Regions from separate parts of the Thioalkalivibrio sp. ALgr3 genome, predicted to be linked through region 1. Evidence: riboswitches for the same ligand, from Rfam matches in the RefSeq annotation. Region 1 holds a riboswitch; the other holds the start of a gene.
The links. A riboswitch is a leader RNA that binds a small molecule or an ion and turns the genes downstream of it on or off. The one in region 1 is predicted to bind cobalamin.

Region 1 (9,620 bases):
CCTTGGTGACCAGCACGTCGATGGCGTGGGTCTCCAGCAGCCGGTGCTCGTCGGCCAGGCTGAACGGGCCGCGGGCCCGCAGCCAGGTGACCCGGGGCAGCGCCGGCGGCGGTTCCGGCGGGTCGATGGTGCGGATCACGTAGTCCAGCTCGGGCGTGGCCGCGAAGGCCTCCAGGTGCTGGCGCCCGGTGGTGATGAGCACGCGCCGGCCGAGGCCGGGGAGCGCGCGGGCGGCGGCCTCCAGGTCGGGCACGCGCAGCCAGTGATCCCCGGGGCCGGCCTGCCACGGCGGCCGGGTCAGCCGGGCCAGGGGTACGCCGGCGTGGCGCGTGGCGGCGACGGCATTGGCCGACATCTGCCGCGCGAACGGGTGGGTGGCGTCCACCACGGCGTCGATGGCGTGGTCGCGCAGCCAGGCGGCGAGGCCCTCGGCGCCGCCGAAGCCGCCCGTGCGCCGCGGCAGTCGCGAGGGTGCGGGCCTGCGCGTGCGTCCGGCCAGCGACACGGTGGCGTGCAGCCGCGGGTGGCCGTCCAGCAGCGGTTCCAGCGCCGCAGCCTCGGTAGTGCCGCCCAGCAGCAGGATCTGCCGCGGGCGCGTCGCCCCGGGGCCGGTATCGGTGGATGAACGGGAGCTCATGAGGATGACCAGTCTAGCCACGAACGAGGAGCGAGCGCCATGGCTGAACATCGTCGGCGTGGGTGCAGAGGGGCTCGCGGGGCTGGCCCCGGATGCCCGCATGGCGCTGGACACGGCGGCGACGGTGATCGGCGGCGCCAGGCATCTGGAGATGCTGCCGGAGCGGCCGGGGCAGGAGCGGCTGGTGTGGCCGTCGCCGCTGGAGACCGCGCTGGACTGGATCGAGGCGCGCGCCGGGCAGCCGCTGTGCGTGCTCGCCAGCGGCGACCCCTTCTGGTTCGGGGTGGGCGCGACCCTGATGCGGCGTTTTCCGGTCGCGCAGACCTGCGTCTGGCCGGCGCCCTCGGCGTTCAGTCTGGCCGCCGCGCGCATGGGCTGGCCGCTGCAGCAGACCCGCTGCCTGTCGGTGCACGGCCGGCCGATGGAGGCGCTGCGGCCCTGGCTGCATGACGGCGCGCGACTGCTGGTCCTGAGCCGCGACGGGGATACCCCGGCGGAACTGGCGCACTGGCTGACCGGGCTCGGCTTCGGCGATTCCACCCTGACCGTGCTGCAGTCGCTGGGCGCGGACCGCGAGGCGGTCGTCAGCGCCTGCGCCGGGGCCTGGCCGGAGGTCGCGATCGAGGCGCTGAACACCGTGGCGCTGGAATGCCGGGCCGGGCCGGCGGCGCAGGTGCTGGCCGCCAGCGCCGGCCGGCCGGAGGCGCAGTTCGAGCAGGACGGTCAGATCACCAAGCGCGAGGTGCGGGCGTTGGCGCTGGCCCTGCTGGCGCCCGGTCGCGGCGAACGGCTGTGGGACGTGGGCGCCGGCTCCGGTGCCATCGGCATCGAGTGGATGCTGGCGGATCCGGCCAACACCGCCGTGGCCATCGAGCCGCGCGCGGAGCGCCTGGAACGCATCGCGCGCAACGCCAGCACGCTGGGGGTGCCGGCGCTGCGTCCCGTCCACGGGCGGGCGCCGGAGGCACTGGAAGACCTGCCGCCACCCGATGCGATCTTCATCGGCGGCGGGCTGACCACGCCGGGGCTGGTGGAGCACTGCATGGGCCAGCTGCGCCCGGGCGGGCGGCTGGTCGCCAGCAGCGTGACCGTGGAAGGGGACGCGGTGCTGGCGGCGGCGCACGAGCGCCACGGCGGCGAGCTCACGCGGATCAACGTCAGCCGCGCGGAGCCGCTGGGCGGCATGGCCGGCTGGCAGCCGCTGCGGCCGGTGACCCTGTGGGCGCTGCGCCGGAGCTGAGGGAAACGCCGAGCGGGGCGCGTGTCCGGGTGATCCCTGGCGTCGGCTTCGCCTCGGCCTGCACGGCCGGCGAGCTGGAGGCGCTGGTCCGCGAGGTGCTGGCCGAGGCGCACGCCGGGTTGCGGGCGGGGGGCGGCGAGGCGATCGCGATCCGGCCGCTGGCGGCCCCGGCGCACAAGGGCGACAGTCCGGTGCTGTGGACGGCCGCGCGCGACCTGGAGCTGGAGCCGGTGTTCGCGTCGGCGGCCGCGCTGGCCGCGCGCGACGCGGCCCTGTCCACGGAGTCGGCGAGCTCGCGTGCCGCCGCCGGGGTCGGTTCGGTGGCGGAGGCGGCGGCGCTGGCGGTGGCCGGCGACGGGGCGCGCCTGCTGCTGCCGCGGCGGCTCTCCGCGCGGGCGAGCTGCGCGGTCGCGGTGCGCATGGTGAACGGGACGGACGGGCTTTTCGAGGAGGGGTGATGACGGTTCATTTTGTCGGAGCGGGGCCGGGTGCGGCCGATCTGCTGACCTTGCGCGGGCGCGATCGCATCGCGGCCTGCCCGGTGTGCCTGTATGCCGGTTCGCTGGTGCCGGAGGCGGTGCTGGAACATGCCCCGGAGGGGGCGCGCGTGGTCAACACCGCGCCGCTGACGCTGGACGCGATCATGGAGGAGATCGAATGCGCCCACGCGGCGGGCCAGGACGTGGCGCGCCTGCACTCCGGCGACCTGTCGGTCTACAGCGCGCTGGGCGAGCAGATCCGCCGGCTGGAGGCGGCCGGGATCGAGTACAGCATCACGCCCGGCGTGCCGGCATTCTCCGCCGCCGCCGCGACCCTGGGGCGGGAACTGACGGTGCCGGAGGTGGCGCAGTCGGTAGTCCTGACGCGCACGCCGGGACGGGCGTCCTCCATGCCGGAGCGCGAACGGCTGGCGAGCTTTGCCGCCACCGGGGCGACCCTCGCGATCCACCTGTCGCTGCACAATATCGAGACCGTGGTCGAGGACCTGCGGCCGCACTATGGCTGCGACTGCCCGGTGGCGATCGTCTTCCGCGCCAGCTGGCCGGACGAGACCGTGGTGCGCGGTTCGCTGGGGAATATCGCGGAACGGGCGCAGGCCCTGACCACGCGGCGGTCGGCGCTGATCCTGGTGGGCCCGGCGCTGGACCCGGGCGATTTCCGCGACAGTGCGCTGTACGACCCGGCGCATGTGCGCCGTTACCGTGGCATGGACGGGGACTGAGCGGCGGTGCCGCCGATCTTCCGCAGGCAGGAATGACTCCGGTGGAAGTTGTGGGGCACGGGCCTTTTCGCCTGCAAGCAGGCTCCTACATCGTCGCGAACTTGTAGGAGCCTGCTTGCAGGCGAAGGCGGGGCGCTCCTGGTCAGGATAACGGAAAGGGGCCGCCGGGCGGCGTCCCGCGTTTTCCCGCGTGGTTCAGCGGCGGCGGAAGTTGTCGTGGCAGGCGAGGCACTGGTGGCGTACCCCATTCAGCGCCTCGGTGGCACGAAGCTGGAAGGCCTCGTCCTCCAGGTCGTTGGCCGCCTCCACCTTGCGCTGCAGCTCGGTGGTCGCCTCGCGGTAGGCCGCCTTGTAGTCGGCGAACTCCGGGTCCTCCCAGGCCGCGGGCAGGGCCCCGGGTTCGCCGTCCCGCGCCGGTGTCTCGCGGGCGAACCAGGTGTCGACGTCGGCGGCCCGGCGCGCGAGTTCGTCGGCCAGGTCGGGCAGGCGTTCGGCGAACGGTGCGTCGTAGCGCAGGATCTGCTCGATGCTGCGGTAGGTGGCCGAGGTGCCCTGCATGCTCTGCTGACGGAAGCGCTGGAAGGCCTCGGTGGCGTCCACCCCGGCCGGGTCGTCCAGGGTCTCCGCAAAGTCGTTCCCCCAGGGGCCCGGCATCGGCACGCTGATCTCGTCTTCCGCGCCTGCGGTGCCGGCCGCTGCGAGCAGCAGGGCCAGCGACAGGCCGGCCGTCAGCGACCGGCGCGTGGATGGCATCCGTTGCATGGCGATTCTCCCTGTTCGTTCAGAAGCGGAACTGGTGCTGCAGGTGCAGCTGCCAGTTCGAGGTGTCGGTGTCGCGGTCCAGCCACATGAGCTGGGTTTTCTGCCGCTGACCCCGGTGGTACCAGTTGAGGCCGGCGCCCCATTCGCGCTGCCAGCGCTCATCCCCGTTCAGGTCGTCGCCGGCGTCGTGGCGCAGTACCGCGTGGCGGGCGGCGAGCTCGAGGCCCTCCAGCGGCAGCGACTGCGCCAGTTCCAGCTCGGCCCCCAGGTCGTGGTAGCTCGCGGTGCGGTCGGGGGAGACATTGCGGCGGTAGGCCGCCAGCGACAGCGAGGTATGGCCGAACTTGACCACCGCATCGGCGGTGGCGGTGACCCAGTCGGCGCGCTGCCGGTCGACCGTGTCCTCCTGCCCGCGGCTCCAGTCGCGCAGGTGGTTGCGGCTGGCGGCCTGAAGGCCGGCGCCCAGGGCAACGGTGCGCTCCACGGCCCGGCCCACCGTGGTGTTGTCGCGCGGGACCGATCCCACCGGGGCCCAGGCGCCGCGGGCGCTGAACAGGTGCGCGGAGGTGGAGGGCCGGTTGTCGCGCTGATCCAGGCGCCCGCGGCCGTCAAACACGCCGATGGCCCAGGCGCGGTCGTCGCCCGCGCCGCCCAGCAGGGCGAGGCCGGTGTCGCGTCCGGCCGGGATCTCGAACTGGTTGCCGGCGATGCTCAGTTCGGTGAACAGGCGGTTGGGGCCGCCGATGTCCCGCGCCAGACCGAAGGGGACGGTGAACTGGCCGGCCCGCAGGCCCAGGTGTTCGCCCGGGCCGTACTGCAGCCAGATGTCGCGCATGGACAGCTCGCCGCTGCTGAAATCCGGCTGCAGGCGAAAGCTCAGTTCGGGGTGGAACAGGGTGCCCGAGGTGTCCAGCCAGGCGCGCCGGAAATCGAATTCGCTGCTGGAGCCCTCCGGATCATGCTCGTAGCTGTAGCGGCCCTGGATCAGCGGATCCAGGGTGACCTGCAGGCCATCTTCCGCGTCGCCGAATTCGAAACCGGCCTGCGCCGGAGCGATGCCCGCGGCCGTCATCAGGCACAGGGTGGCCAGGGCCGGCACGGCAGGCCGCCCCGGTCGGAGATGGATACGCTTCATTGTTGTGTTGCTCCCCTGGACGTGCGACCCCGCACGCCGTGGATGAAACGACGCCGGCAGTCGGGCAAGGGAGCAGGGGGCGGCGGACACGCCGGCCCCGGCCCGCTCGGCCGCCCGCCGCGGCGTCGGGTTTCCTCCAGGCCGGTCTCCGGACTCGCGAAGGGGATGCAGGACATCCCGGGCGGATCGCCTTCCCGCGGGCATCCCGTGGATGCGCCGCAGTGGCACTGGATCCGCCTGTCTTCACCTACCGTTGCGGGGGCAGTGCCGGCATTGTGAACGTCGATTCACGCACCGGCTTCCCGATTATCCCCGGCGTCGTGGGCCGGGGCACCTGAAGGCGGGCGGACTGTAACCGCGTCCCGTCACGCGGGCAAGGGCGGAGCCGGGTTGATCTGTATCAAGGTTATGCAGGATTACACCGCCGGCCGGCCTGTGACGGGGGATGTTTCTTTTAGACTGAGTCCATGTGGTGACGGTTTGCAGCCGGGCCGCATCCAGACCAATAAAAAGGAGCGAACCATGCAGAAGAAGCGCATTTTCCGGGGGCTGCTCGTCTCGGCCTGTACGGCCGTGGCACTGGGCCTCTCCGCCCCGACGTTCGCCGGCGATTACGATCAATACCGCGACATGTTCGAGCCGCTGCCGGCCCTGCCGCCGATCCCGGCCGACAATTCCCTGACCGACGAGAAGGTGGAGCTGGGCAAGTTCCTGTTCTTCGAGCCGCGCATCTCCAGCTCGGGCGTCATTTCCTGCGCCACCTGCCACAACCCCGCGCTGGGCTGGGCCGACCGCATCCCGCGTGCCGTTGGGCATGCCGGCCAGGTGGGCGAGCGCAACAGCCCGACGGTGCTGAACTCCGGGTTCTTCGAGGCCCAGTTCTGGGATGGCCGCGAGGATGACCTGGAAGGCCAGGCCCTGGGTCCGATCCAGGATGCGGTGGAGATGGCCATGCCGCTGGAAGAGGCGATCGCGCGCCTGGAGGACTTCCCCGAGTACATCGAGATGTTCGATGCGGCGTACCCGGATTATGACGGCGACAACGTCGTGAACACCGATCACGTGGCCAAGGCCCTGGCCTCGTTCCAGCGTACCCTGAACACGCCGAACTCCGATCTGGACCGCTGGCTGGTGGGTGACGACGACGCGATGACCGAGCAGCAGAAGCGCGGCATGGCCCTGTTCGCGGACAACGGCTGCGTGGCCTGCCACCGTGGCCCGGCGTTGACCGACTCGAATTTCCACCAGATCCAGGTGCCCGGTTCCGAGGACAAGGGGCGCTATCTGGTGACCGGGGAGGAACGCGACAAGTACGCCTTCAAGACCCCGACGCTGCGCAACGTGGCCCTGACCTACCCCTACATGAACAATGGCGAGACCGAGACCCTGAAGGAAGCCATTGAAATCATGGGTCAGGAGATGCTGGACACCGACTTCACGGAAGACGAGCTGGAAGACATCGAGGCGTTCATGCACGCCCTGACCGGCGAGATGCCGGACATCACCATCCCGGCCCTGCCGTGATCCATCGGGGGCTCAGCGGCTGAACCCTGATGCCCCCTTCGTCGAGGCTTTCGAGGCCCCCTCCATGCGTGGAGGGGGCCTTTTTGATGGGTGCCGCTATTCCACCGTGATGGTGATTTTTTCGGAAACCACCGGCGGGTCGAAGCTGATGTGGCGATAGTCCATGAAAAGCAGCTGCAGGGTATGGGTGCCGGGCTCCAGTTCTACCTCACCTTCGGTCTGACCACCTCCGAAGTGGTGTTTGTGGTCCGTGAAGGGCAGGGAGGCATCCAGGTCCACTTCGTCCAGAGGCTTGTTTACGAGCAGGTGGTGGTGCCCGGTGTTGTCGGCGTCGACGCCGGCCGGGGCTACCCCCATGCCGCGCAGTCCCATGCGTACATGTACCGGGCCCTCGACGGTGTCACCATCCTGCGGGCTGATGAAGTAGACCTCGGTCCCCTCGGCGGGTGCCGGGCGATCGGCGAGCGCCGATACGGGCAGGACAAGCGCGGCGGCAAGGGCCACGGACGAGGCCATGAAGATCCGGTTTCTGATCATCGGAGAATCTCCTTTTCCGGGTGAAGGGCGCAGGGACCGGGTCTCGGGGTCCCTGAAGGAAGTGTAGACGGTCCGGGGCGGGGTCAAGGGCGCGGTCGTCTGCTACCCTGTGTGGCCCTGTTGACTACCGGAAGCGAGTGTTCGCGCATGGCCTTTCGTACCCGTTTTGCCCCCAGTCCGACCGGCTATCTGCACATAGGCGGTGCCCGCACCGCGCTGTTCTCCTGGCTTTACGCCCGCCACCATGGTGGCGAGTTCGTACTGCGTATCGAGGACACCGATCTCGAACGCAGTACCGCCGAGTCGGTGAATGCGATCCTCGAGGGCATGAACTGGCTGGGCCTGACCTATGACCAGGGGCCGTTCTATCAGACCGAGCGTTTCGACCGGTACCGCGAGGTGATCGACCAGTTGCTGGCCTCCGGGCATGCCTATCGCTGCTACTGCACGAAGGAAGAGCTGGATGCGATGCGCGAGGAACAGAAGGCGCGCAAGGAGAAGCCGCGCTACGACGGCCGCTGTCGCGCCCGAACCGAGCCGCGCGAGGGCGTGGATCCGGTGATCCGTTTCCGCACCCCGGACGAGGGCGCCACCATCGTTGATGACATGGTGCGCGGCAAGGTGGCGTTCCAGAACAGCGAGCTGGACGACCTGATCATCGCCCGCTCCGACGGTTCGCCGACCTACAACCTCACGGTGGTGGTGGACGACATGGACATGGGCATCAGCCATGTGGTGCGTGGCGACGACCACCTGAACAATACCCCGCGCCAGATCAACATCCTCAGGGCCCTGGGTGTGGAACCGCCGCGTTACGGGCACCTGCCGATGATCATGGGGCCGGACGGCGCGAAGCTGTCCAAGCGCCACGGGGCGGTGTCGGTGATGCAGTTCCGCGAGGAGGGCTACCTGCCCGAGGCGCTGCTGAACTATCTGGTGCGGCTGGGCTGGGCCTACGGGGACCAGGAGATCTTCTCGCTGGACGAGCTGGTGCGCCTGTTCGATATCGAGGACGTCAATCAGTCCGCCTCGGCCATCAACCCCGACAAGCTGCTGTGGCTGAATCAGCACTACATCAAGACCCTGGACCCCGACCATGTGGCGCTGGAGCTGGGCTGGCATCTCGGGCAGCTGGGCGTGGATCCCGCCGAGGGGCCGGAACTGCGGCAGGTGGTGCTGGCGCAGCGGGAACGGGCGCGGACGCTGCGCGAGATGGCCGAGAACAGCGTGTATTTCTATCGCGACTTCGACGAATACGATCCGAAGGCCGAGCGCAAGCAGCTGACGCCGGAGGCCCGCGAGGTACTGCAAACCCTGCACGACGGCTTCAGTGCCCTCGGCGCCTGGGACAAGGAGGCGCTGCACGAGGTGGTGCAGCACACCGCCGAGCGGCTGGAACTCAAGCTCGGCAAGGTCGCCCAGCCATTGCGTGTGGCGCTGACGGGCGGTACTGTATCGCCACCGATCGACGACACGCTGGTGCTGATCGGACGCGAGCGCTCGCTGGAACGGATCGAGCGGGCCATCGCAAAGATTTCCGCACAAGCGGGTTGACACGAATAAGGGGTGTGGCTACATTACGCACCTCGCCGGTTACGGGGCCATAGCTCAGCTGGGAGAGCGCCTGCATGGCATGCAGGAGGTCGGCGGTTCGATCCCGCCTGGCTCCACCATTACGGCGAATGGCAGGATCAGCGATGCATCGTTTTGGAATGATCTCCATCTACGTTGGGCTGGTTTTGTCGATTGTGGGATTGTTCGGCGGTTTCGGGTTGATGTTTGCCGGTGAGCAGACATGGTCCAAGCCACTGGTCGCAATGGTCCCGCTGGGGTTCCTGCTGGTTTTCAACGGTGTGGTGACAACCATCCTGCATCGTCCGAAAGGCAGCCGCGGAAGTGAAAGGCCGCAAGGACCTCCTGACTAGTTTGCAGCATGACGTTGCCTCTGCGTCCCCATCGTCTAGAGGCCTAGGACACTGCCCTTTCACGGCAGCGACCGGGGTTCGAATCCCCGTGGGGACGCCATATTCCAAGGGCCCGGATCCAGACGCACTGGATCCGGGCCTTTTTCGTTCTGGTCCGGAATCAGCCGCCGAAGATCTTTTTCTTCCAGCGCGACAGCCAGCCCCCTTCCAGGATCGGTCGGACATAGGGGACATAGTCGAGGTCATCGCGCTTGATGTGGTTCATCAGCCACAGGCCCAGATCCGAGCGGATCTTGCGCGCCACGCCGAAGGTGTCGTGTCCCTTTTCCAGTTCCCCGCGCAGCTTCTCGATGCGTGCGGCAAAGGCCTCGTGCACCTTGCGGTGGGCATCCAGGGCCGGGTAACCGGCCTTCTCCATCAGGCCCTCTTCGAACACCAGGTGGGACGAGGTGTAGTCGAGAAGGCCGTCCACCACCTCGCGCACTTCCTGTTCGTTCTCGGTGGCGATCGCATGTTCGGTCTGCTGCAGGTATTCGAAGATCCGCTTGTGCTGTTCGTCGATCACATCCAGGCCGAGTTCCAGATTGGAGCTCCAGTTGAGGCTGGTCATGGGGAACACCCTTTCCGATGGTGGATAT
Region 2 (9,620 bases), on a different contig from region 1:
GGCGATCGAGCCCGTGCTGGAGATCCTGGAGCAGTGGCGCGGAGAACCGGATGATGCCCGCGCGCTGGCGGGCCTGGACGAGGCCCGTATGGTCTGGGACATCACCAACGAGCGCCCGGAGCACCTGATCGCGCGCATCAGCATTATCGAGAAGACCCTGGAGTCCGTGCGTGCGCAGGACGTGCGCGCGGACATGATCCTGAGCTTTCGCGATGCGGCCACCGCCCTGCTGGTCACGCGCGACGACCACCTCCCGCTGGAAGACGCCACCGCGGCCGGCCACGTGCGCGACCGCCTGGCGCGGCTGGCCGCGCAGGACGGCGTACGGCTGAAGGCCGATGCCGCGAGCCTGCGCCGCCTGGACCTGGCCCCGGAGGACCTGCCGGACTTCATACGGCCGGTGGAACAGGCCCCGATCGCCATGCTGCGCTGGCGCGCTGAGGGCTACACCATCCTCGACGCCACCTATTGATAGAACGAACCTAGCCCGGCAGGTCCGCCTGGTTGTGGCGCAGGAGGGAACGCCAGTAGCGGTTGGCGTCGGACAGGATGTGCGTCGCCGCGCCCACCAGCTCGCGCAGTTCCTCGGTGCGCATCCAGCGGGTCTGCTCCACGGCGTAGTCCGCCTGCACCTGCTTGTGCAGGGCGAAGGCCTCCTCGAGGGTACGAAGCTGGCGCCACACCTGGCCGGACATCGCCGACATGCGCACGACCTCGTTCTGCGCGAGGATGCCGTGGATGGCCGCGCCCCAGGCGGGGAAGAACGCGGTAAAGAACAGGCTCCACGGAAAGTGGAAAAAGAAGTGCAGCGTGACCACCAGGAAGGTCGCGAAGAACAGCGTGAACGCAAGCCGGTGCAGGTACTTGTGGTTCATCTCCAGGTTGTGGGCCGAGCGCCGGTAATACTCGCGGTGCTCGTCCAGCACGTCGTGGATGTAATCCAGGGCCGCCTCGTTGTGCTCGCTCATCCGGTAGGGCACACGGCCACGGCGGTCCTGCGGCATGCCCTCGGCCACCAGCAGGCGCTGCAGCACCCACAGTTCGGCGCTCTCCAGCTCCGAATGCCGTTCCATGGGGCGGCCTTCCGGACGGCGGTTCTCCGGCCGCCAGTACGGTGCGGAAAACGTCTTCGGGAGCACCAGTAACGGATACCCCAGACGCAGATAACGCAGCTGCTCGGCGAGGAAACGAAAGCGGATCCAGTGTCCGTGGTGATCGCGGTAGCGGGCCTTCAGCACGCGCCGCACGATGAAATGCAGCAGCACGAACTCCACCGCGATCCAGAAATAAGGCACCTCGCCGGGCGCCGCCGGCCACACCTGCAGAGCCCCGGCCACCGCGGCGAACACCGCCATCGCCGCCGCGTAGTAGATCATCCAGGTGTCGTCCTGGTGGCGCGTGGCAAAGATACCCGCCTGCTCGTCGGACCAGTTGAAGAAGTGCTCGAACGCCGGTTCGCGGATCGGGTGCTCGGCCTCGCGCTCGGGACTCGGACGCACCGCGTTGTAGCGGTTGCCGCGGGACGGCGCCGGGCGCAGGGCGCGCAGTGCCCCGCGCAGGTCGAGCATGGCCAGCGCGGAGGATGCCGCATGCAGACGGTTCACCACCCAGTGGCGGCGCACTTCGTCGCGGGCATCGGTCTGCAGCAGTTCCACCACACGCGAGGGCTGGCTGCGCGCCGGGGGCTCCAGCATCGCGTGCAGCCACATCCAGCTGCCGGTCACCCAGTTCCATAACCCCGGCGGGCGTCGGCGACGTCGGGTCAGACCCGCCAGGCCCAGCAGCCACAGCCCCCACCAGACCACGTAGTGCCCCACCCCCACCTGGTCATCGATCCGCCGGATCAGGCGATTCTCGGTGGTGGTCTCGTCGAGGGCCGGGGTGAACGGACACAGGATGCGTTCCAGCCACTCGTCGATCCGGCGGGAGTCGAGCTCCACCGGGTCGAACAGCGACAGCAGCGCCGCCGGGGTCACTTCCATCACGTCCAGGCGGGTCAGCGCCGCGTCGGTCACCCGCGCCGCCGTCAGCATCATCAGCTGCGGGGTGTCCTGCTCCGGGTCCAGATACAGCAGCAGGACGCCCTGTCGGCGCATCACCGCGTCACGGATCATCTGCCCCGCGCCGCTGGTGACCTCGTGGGGTTCCTGCCCGTCCCATACGGCCACCAGCATGTCCGAAAACGTCAGCGCCAGGTCATCCCGCAGGCGGTGCACCGACTCGGGCGGGTCCTCCGCACCATGAACGGGCTCGGCCCCCAGCACCACGCCACGGCGGGCATGCGCTCCCGGCTCGCCGGCCGTCTCGGGGCTGGTGGACATCAGATGCAGGTCCACATCCAGGCGCGCGGCCGCGGACCGCGCCAGCTCGTTGGTCCCGGTGGCACGCCCGGTGATCAGCCGCATCACCGGCGATACGTCCGCGTACACCGCATCGGTACTGGCGAAACGTTCCGCGGCCGCGCCGTACAGCCGCCGCAGCACCCGCTCCAGGGTGGCCTGCAGACTGGCCCGGCGGGCTTCGGTATCTCCGTGCGACAGCCAGTTGCGCTCCAGCCGCTGCCCGCGGTGCCCCCCCACCAGTACGGAGAACGCCGGGGTCAGCCGGACCTTGTACGGGTCTTCCCCGCCCCCTGTTTCCGCTGCCAACGCATATCCTCCGGGACGAAAACTGTGAAACCATATCACCGTGGCCGTCAGCCGACTGCCCCGCCCCGCCGGAATCTGCTATACGGCTGGAAGGTCGGGCGGGCCGACCGAACCGTTAAGGAAACAACCATGTTTGAACGAATCATGATCCCGGTGGATCTCGAACACACCGACAAGCTGCAGAACAGCCTCGAAATCGCGGCCAGGATGGCACGGGAGTACGACGCCACGGTGTACTACGTGACGGTTTCGGGGAGCCTGGCCAACCGTGCCGCCCGGACCCCGGAGGAAATGGAAAGGCATCTGGCGGACTTCGCCCGCGAACAGGGCGAGAAATACGGCATTCGCACCGATTCGAAGCTGATGCACAGCAACGACGTGGCGGTGGAGCTGGATGACAAGCTGGCTCAGGCGCAGAAGGAACTGGATGCCAACCTGGTGGTGATGGCCTCGCACATCCCGGGCGTGGCCGACCGATTGCATCTGATCAGTTCGAATGCGGGTGAGCTCGCCCGGCGCCTCCCGGTTTCGGTCTTCGTGCTGCGCTGATGATGTTTATCGCCTTTGTGCTGATGATCGGCTTTCTGATCATCGCCGCCGTTCTGCTGGTATGGCAGGTGAGCATCCTCTTCAGCGTGGTGATCGAAGAAGACGGCAGCGTGCACACCACCCGCGGGGATCCGCCGCGCAATTTCCTGCACGCGGTGCGCGAGGTGGTCAGCCGCCACGGGCTGCAGGGCGGCAGGATCACCGCGGTGCGTGGCCGCGACGGCGTTCGCGTGCGCTGTTCGCACCGGGTGCCGGAAGAGGCCCGTGCGCATCTGCAGGCGGCGGCGGAGCGGGTCAAGGTCGGCCGCCGCCGGCGCGGGCGCAAGAAGCGCCGCTGAAACCGGCCCTCCCCGGTACGGGCAGGGCCGGATAATGCACCGTCAGAGCAGATCGTCCTGGATGGCGTCGATCGCATCCATGGCGCACTGGTGGTCGACCTCGCCGCTGGGACTGCCCGACACCCCGATGCCCGCGACGATGCGCCCGTCGGAGGTGACCTGAGCGCCGCCGCCGAGGATGGTGACGTTGGGCAGGTGCTGGATGCCGTAGCTGACCTCGCCCGGGAAGGCATCATCGCGCAGCTCCAGCGTATCGGTACGGAAGCTGACCGCCGTCCAGGCCTTGCTCTGTGCAGTGCCGACGGTGTGCGGACCGGCGAACCGATCCCGCTTGAGAGCCTGAGTGGTCCCGAAGCGGTCGACCACCGCTGCGGTTACCTGTGCGTTGCGATCACGACAGGCATCCACCGCGGCCTCGACGGCCTTGGTCGCGATTTCGGGTGTCAGGCTGGGGGTGTTGAACGTGGCCGAATCGGCATGAACGGGCGCGGCGGCCAGAGTCATCAGGCCGCCGGCCAACAGTGCTGAACGCATGGATGGGGACATATCAACCTCCAGGGTTGTGTGGACTCCACCCATTCTTGTAGGCCCCGTACGGGGATTTGGCAAGCTCCGTTTCGGGACGCCCGCCACGTTCCGGTCCGGCTCAACGGTTTCCGCAACCGGCGCGGCCGACCGCCATCAGGCCACCCGGCCGACCCGCTCGGACACCGCATCATCGGCCATCACCGGCGGGTACTGGCGAGCGAGCTCGCGCGCCGCCAGCACGAAGGTGTTCACCTGCGTGGCGTGCTCGCGCAGCTTGTGCGCCAGACCCGGGTCCTCGCTGACCTCGTCCACCACCACGCCGTCCGGGCGCTCTTCCACGTGCACTTCGATGCGCCCGCGCTGCTCGAAAAGGGTGCGATACAGCGGATCACGGTCACGCAAGTGTGCGCTCTCGCGCAGCCGCCGATGCAGTTCCGGCACGTGCACCCGCAGCAGCGCGGCGAGTTCCGGATCCGTTGCCGTCGTCACCGTCCGGGTACCACCCTCGATGAACTCCAGCTCCCTCCGGATTGCGTCGTGGGACTCCAGCAGGCGCTGAAAGACCACCTGCTCACGCTCGTGCTGCTTGCGGGCTTCGGCGTCCAGGTGACCGCCGCAATCGATCATTCTCAGGTGCATCGTCATGGTCTGTCGGCCTCTTGCTGATGATCCTGCCCGGAAGAAGCAATCTCCCTGCCAACTCGTATTTCCCGCCATGACGCGGCCACATGCCGATGCCGCCGATCAGCTGACCACTCAAACTGCGAATATTGGCAGTCACTAATAAATGAAAATGCCACCTGTGACACCCGAACGCTCGCAAGTCACTGTCAAAAGGGGAAAATTATCTCCAAAAAATTTTCGAATATGGATTGATTCCAATTTGCGGCCGTGTATAATTCCCATTGTCGAGTCGACGGCAGCTCAGCGTCGGTTCGCCATGCAGGGGCCCCCTGGCCCCTTCTCTCCTCCATCTCTTCTGGATTTTGCCGTCGGCTCTCGGTGCCCCCCGCACCGACCCGGCGGCCCTTTTTTAATCCACCCGAATGGATCCCTTTGCAAACCACATGCCAGGCACTGACCGCGGCCACGACCGTGGGTCACCCGGACACTGTTGGTTTGACACCACACATTAGCCATCACTAATATTCCGTCTCCCCCGGGTGCTTCGTCGCCATCCCGACGACGAGTGAAACGGGAAGTCCGGTGCGTGCCCGGCCTCGACCTGCGCACAAGTCCGGCGCTGCCCCCGCAACGGTAGGCGGGTCACGGCAGACCCTCGCGAACCACTGCGAAGAACGCGTCCGTTCAGGGCGTACTTCGCGGGAAGGTGGTCTGCCCCGGAGCCAACGGCTCCAGCCCGCAAGCCCGGAGACCGGCCCGGAGGACAACGGAGAACCGCGGGGAGCGGTATCACCGGGCGAATCGGCATCGCTGCGCATCGGTTCACGACGCGCCGACGATGGCGCACGCCCGCACCCCCGCGGTCGACACCCACGACCACGGCGCACGGGCGGTGCGCAAAGAGAGTTCGCAATGTTCCCGAAGAAGATGTTTCCCGCGGCCCTGCTGGGCGGTGCCGCGGCCGTGCCCTTGTTGCTGGCGGCACCGCCGGCCACCGGCGAAGAAGACCCCGACGATTCCGCACGGGTACTGCCACAGGTCACCGTAACGGCGGCGACCCGCACCGAGCGTCTGGTGGAGAACACGCCCGCCTCCACCGAAGTGATCACCGGCGAGGACATCCGTCGCAGCGGGGCGACCATGCTGGACGAGGCCCTGCAGGCCGGATCCAGCCTGTTTACCGGTGCCGACGGCAACCGCTTCTCGATCCGCGGCGGCGGCCGCGCCGACATCGTCTACATGCTGGATGGCCGCCGGATCAGCGGTACCTCCGGCCGGGGGTTCGAGCTCAACCGCATCCCGGTCAGCCACGTGGAGCGCATCGAGATCGTGAAGGGCCCCGGCAGCGTGGTGTACGGCTCGGATGCGGTGGCCGGCGTGATCAACGTGATCACCCGCCAGCCGGATGCGGGCTTCGAAGGCAGCGTGGAGCTGCAGGGCGGCATGCCCGCCAGCGCCGATGGCGGGGAGCGCATCAACGGTTCGCTGTTTCTGGGCGGCGGCACCCGCGACACCCGGTTCCGGCTGCTGGCGGATGTGCTGGACCGCGAGGCCTATTCCGAAGACGCCACGGCCGACGTGCGCATCCCCGAGCAGGGCGACCGGGTCCGGCCGTCGGAGTCCGGCGCGCTGGAGGATGACCACGCGATCCAGGACCGCTATGCCTTCGACGAGGACCGCCGCGAGAGCGCGCGGGTCTACAACCTGCGCGCCGACGTCAGCCACTGGTTCACCGACGACTTCAACGTGGAGCTGGAGGCCGGCCTGCTGCGCGAAGAGCGCGAGCGGCGCTTCCTGCACGAGCGCCCGCCGGTGGCCACCGGCTACACGAACAACAATGGCGATCCGGTGCGCGCCCTGCAGTTCCCAGCACAGCGCAGCGAGGACAGCGACCGGCGCGATCTGGCCGTGGCCGCCGAATGGTTCGTGACCGACACCCTGGAGCTGAATTACCAGGTCTACGAAAGCAAGTTCGAGATGGACCGCTCCAACACCTTCCTCGAGGCCGCGGACTTCGGCTTTGATGCCACCGGGGACAGCGAATTCGGCCCGCGCGAGGTCACCTTCACCGACCGCGTCCACGACTTCGCCGCCACCTGGCGGCCCGACGCCCGCCACACGGTACTGACCGGCTTCGAACACAAGCATCAGACCTACCGCGACCGCGAACCGGCGCACGAGCCGGAAGACGACCAGTGGGTCGGCGGGGTGTTCCTGCAGCACGAATGGGCGATCAGCGAGCGCCTGGATCTGGTCTACGGCGCCCGCCACGACGAGACCTCCACCGAGGTCGACAACACCTCGCTGCAGGCCGGCGCGGTCTATCGCCTGGCCCCCGAGGCCCGGCTGCGCGTGCAGTATGCCGAGGGGTTCAAGCTGCCGGAATTGCGTTCGTTCCACGTGGACACCCTGAACCCGCGCGGACAGCGGGTGCTGGGCGCCCATGTCGTCGATCCGGCTGTCGGCAAGACGCGCCATGAACTCGACCCCGAGACCAGCCGCAATGCCGAGCTCGGCATCGCCGGCGACCTGCGCCTGAGCGACACCACCACGGGGCATTACGACGTGGGCCTGTTCTATACCGAGTTCGATGACCGGATCGCGCAGACCCGGGGCGATGGCTACTACCGCACGTTCCGCAACGTGAGCAACGCCCGCGCCCGCGGCGTGGAGACCCGCCTGGGCGCGGACTTCAACTCGCAGGTGGAGCTGCGCCTGGGGGGCACCTGGATGGATGCGATCGATCGGGACAGCGGCGAGACCCTGAGCGACACGCCGGAACTCACCATGGTGGCGAGCGCACTGTGGACGCCCACGGAAGAATTGCGCCTGCAGCTGCGCAGCCGCTACGTGGATGAGGTACGCGTGGCCGGGGACGAATGGGATCGCTCGTTCACCCTGACCAGTCTGAACGTGGAGTACGCGCCGGCGGCCTGGGAGGACGTCACCCTGCGCGGCGGGATCGACAACCTGTTCGATGCCGACAATGAAAGTTCGCTGGCAGCGGATCCCGGCCGCTTCCTCCACGCCGGGGTCCGGTACGACTTCTAGAACATCTGGTCCGGGGACCGGGAGGGCTGCCTTGATGGGCAGTTCTTCCCCCGGTTTTCATGTCGTTTCTGTCACCACCCCGCAAGAACCGGGATTGCCCGCCAGGCTCAGGAGGAGATCTCGGTCGCCTCTCCCGGCATCGGGGAGGGCCGTACCGCGGCGGCCTGCCCCCTGGCCACGAAGCCGTCCACCGCCCGGCCGTGCGCCCGGATCAGCTCGACCACCTCGGCGTCGTCACTGGTCTCCTCGACCACCACTCCATCGGCACGCAGCTCGATGTCCATGGACACCCGATGCCGCTGATCGAAGATCGCGACATACAGCGGGTCCCAGCGGCGCAACCGAAAACCTTCCTGCAGCCGACGGTGCATCGCCGGCACGTGATCATGCAGCAGCCGGACCACTTCGGGATCGCGCGAGGTCGTGACGCTGCGCAGCCCTCCGTCAATGTGGGTCACCGTACGCTGGATCGCATCGTGACGTTCCAGCAGCCGGTGAAACACGCTCTGGTCGTGCTGGTGACGGCGCTGGAGTTCCGGATTCATGCCCCGGCCACAACCGGCCGAAGAAGCGTTATTGCTCATACGAAGGACTACCCCGGGTTCGGATTGGAACCCGACTCGCTGCAATATTCCTGCCAGGCTGCCGATCCGCCGCGCAGCACGCGGGCGTCAATGTCCATCGCGCGCAGGCTCTCGGCCACCAGATGGGAGCGCCCGCGCCCGCCACAGAACACCACGACGGGCTGCGCCGGATCCTCCAGATGGGACTCGATGCTGGCCTCCAGCCTGGGCCGGGGGATGTTCACGGCCCCCTCGATGGACCCGGCCTCCACCTCCTCCGGCTGGCGCACGTCCACCAGCAGCAGCGGTTCACCGGACTCCCGCCAGCGCGCCAGCTCCGCCGGCTCCACGTGCGGCAGGGTCTGTTCCAGACGGGTGATGCGTTCTTCGAAACGGCTCATGACGATTCCTCGGGTATGGTGGAGAGGTAATTCGAGCTTGCCGGCAGGCCGCCGGAGACCGCAACCTGAGCGGTACTCGTGCGCGATACCTCCGGTGGTGCCAACATGACCGACACTTCCGACGTCCGCCGGCCGGGCTTCGTCGCCCACATGGCGACGGTCTTCATCAACGCCCTCAACGACAACTTCTTCCGCCTGGCCGTCATCTTCATCGCCCTGCGCGAGTTCGTTGCCGAGGGCGAAGGCACGTTCTATTACAGCCTGGTCGGGTTCGTGTTCCTGCTGCCGTTCGTGCTGTTCTCGCCGTGGGCCGGCTACATCGCCGACCGCTACAGCAAGAAGGCGGTGATCGTCGCCACCCGCTCGGCCGAGGCCGTGGTGCTGCTGACCGCCGCGCTCATGCTGATCATCGACTACTTCCCCGGACTGCTGGTGACCGTGTTCCTGATGGGTCTGCAGAGCACCTTCTTCAGCCCGGTGAAGTTCGGCATCCTCCCGGAGATCGTGCGCTACGCGCAGCTGTCGCGCGCGAACGGGTATATCCAGCTGTGGACCTTCCTGGCGATCATCCTCGGCACCGCGCTGGCCGGCTTCGTGATGGAGTTCGCCGGCGAGGCGCTGTGGATCCCGGCGGCGGTGATCGTGGCGCTGTCGCTCACCGGCCTGGTCACCAGCTTCTTCGTCACCCCCACCCGCGCGATCAACAATCCGGCGCCCTTCCGGCTGAACCCGTTCGCCACCGTGGTGCAGTCGATCGCCGAGATCCGGCCGCAGCGGGTGCTGTTCCTGGTGGTCCTCGGCATCGCGTGGTTCTGGGCCCTGGGCACGTTGTACCAGCTCAACGTCCCGCTGTTCGCCGAGATGCACCTGGGCCTGGGCGAGCTGGCCACCGGCATCATCCTGACGACCCTGGCCCTG

Region 2: linked by a shared signal. The riboswitch ahead of C998_RS0111495 (TonB-dependent siderophore receptor) and the one ahead of C998_RS0107310 (porin) in region 1 are both predicted to bind cobalamin.

The regions. Positions count from the first base shown of each region.
Region 1 covers NZ_KB897980.1:62,958-72,577, reverse strand. Annotated here, with positions in the region: gene C998_RS0107335 (cobalt-precorrin-6A reductase) at 1-637, opposite strand, end outside; gene C998_RS0107330 (bifunctional cobalt-precorrin-7 (C(5))-methyltransferase/cobalt-precorrin-6B (C(15))-methyltransferase) at 642-1,877, shown strand; gene C998_RS0107325 (cobalamin biosynthesis protein) at 1,907-2,335, shown strand; gene cobM (precorrin-4 C(11)-methyltransferase) at 2,335-3,099, shown strand; gene C998_RS0107315 (cytochrome c) at 3,295-3,861, opposite strand; gene C998_RS0107310 (porin) at 3,881-4,996, opposite strand; cobalamin riboswitch at 5,118-5,349, opposite strand; gene C998_RS0107305 (cytochrome-c peroxidase) at 5,519-6,520, shown strand; gene C998_RS0107300 (DUF4399 domain-containing protein) at 6,617-7,036, opposite strand; gene gltX (glutamate--tRNA ligase) at 7,205-8,611, shown strand; tRNA gene C998_RS0107290 (tRNA-Ala) at 8,655-8,730, shown strand; gene C998_RS14470 (hypothetical protein) at 8,755-8,982, shown strand; tRNA gene C998_RS0107280 (tRNA-Glu) at 9,007-9,082, shown strand; gene C998_RS0107275 (bacteriohemerythrin) at 9,143-9,592, opposite strand.
Region 2 covers NZ_KB897990.1:3,297-12,916, forward strand. Annotated here, with positions in the region: partial or broken gene C998_RS14120 (esterase/lipase family protein) at 1-49, shown strand, start outside; gene C998_RS0111470 (hypothetical protein) at 483-2,648, opposite strand; gene C998_RS0111475 (universal stress protein) at 2,778-3,197, shown strand; gene C998_RS0111480 (DUF3634 family protein) at 3,197-3,535, shown strand; gene C998_RS0111485 (heme-binding protein) at 3,578-4,081, opposite strand; gene C998_RS0111490 (hypothetical protein) at 4,217-4,708, opposite strand; cobalamin riboswitch at 5,208-5,462, shown strand; gene C998_RS0111495 (TonB-dependent siderophore receptor) at 5,600-7,738, shown strand; gene C998_RS0111500 (hypothetical protein) at 7,846-8,283, opposite strand; gene C998_RS0111505 (rhodanese-like domain-containing protein) at 8,331-8,702, opposite strand; gene C998_RS0111510 (MFS transporter) at 8,808-9,620, shown strand, end outside.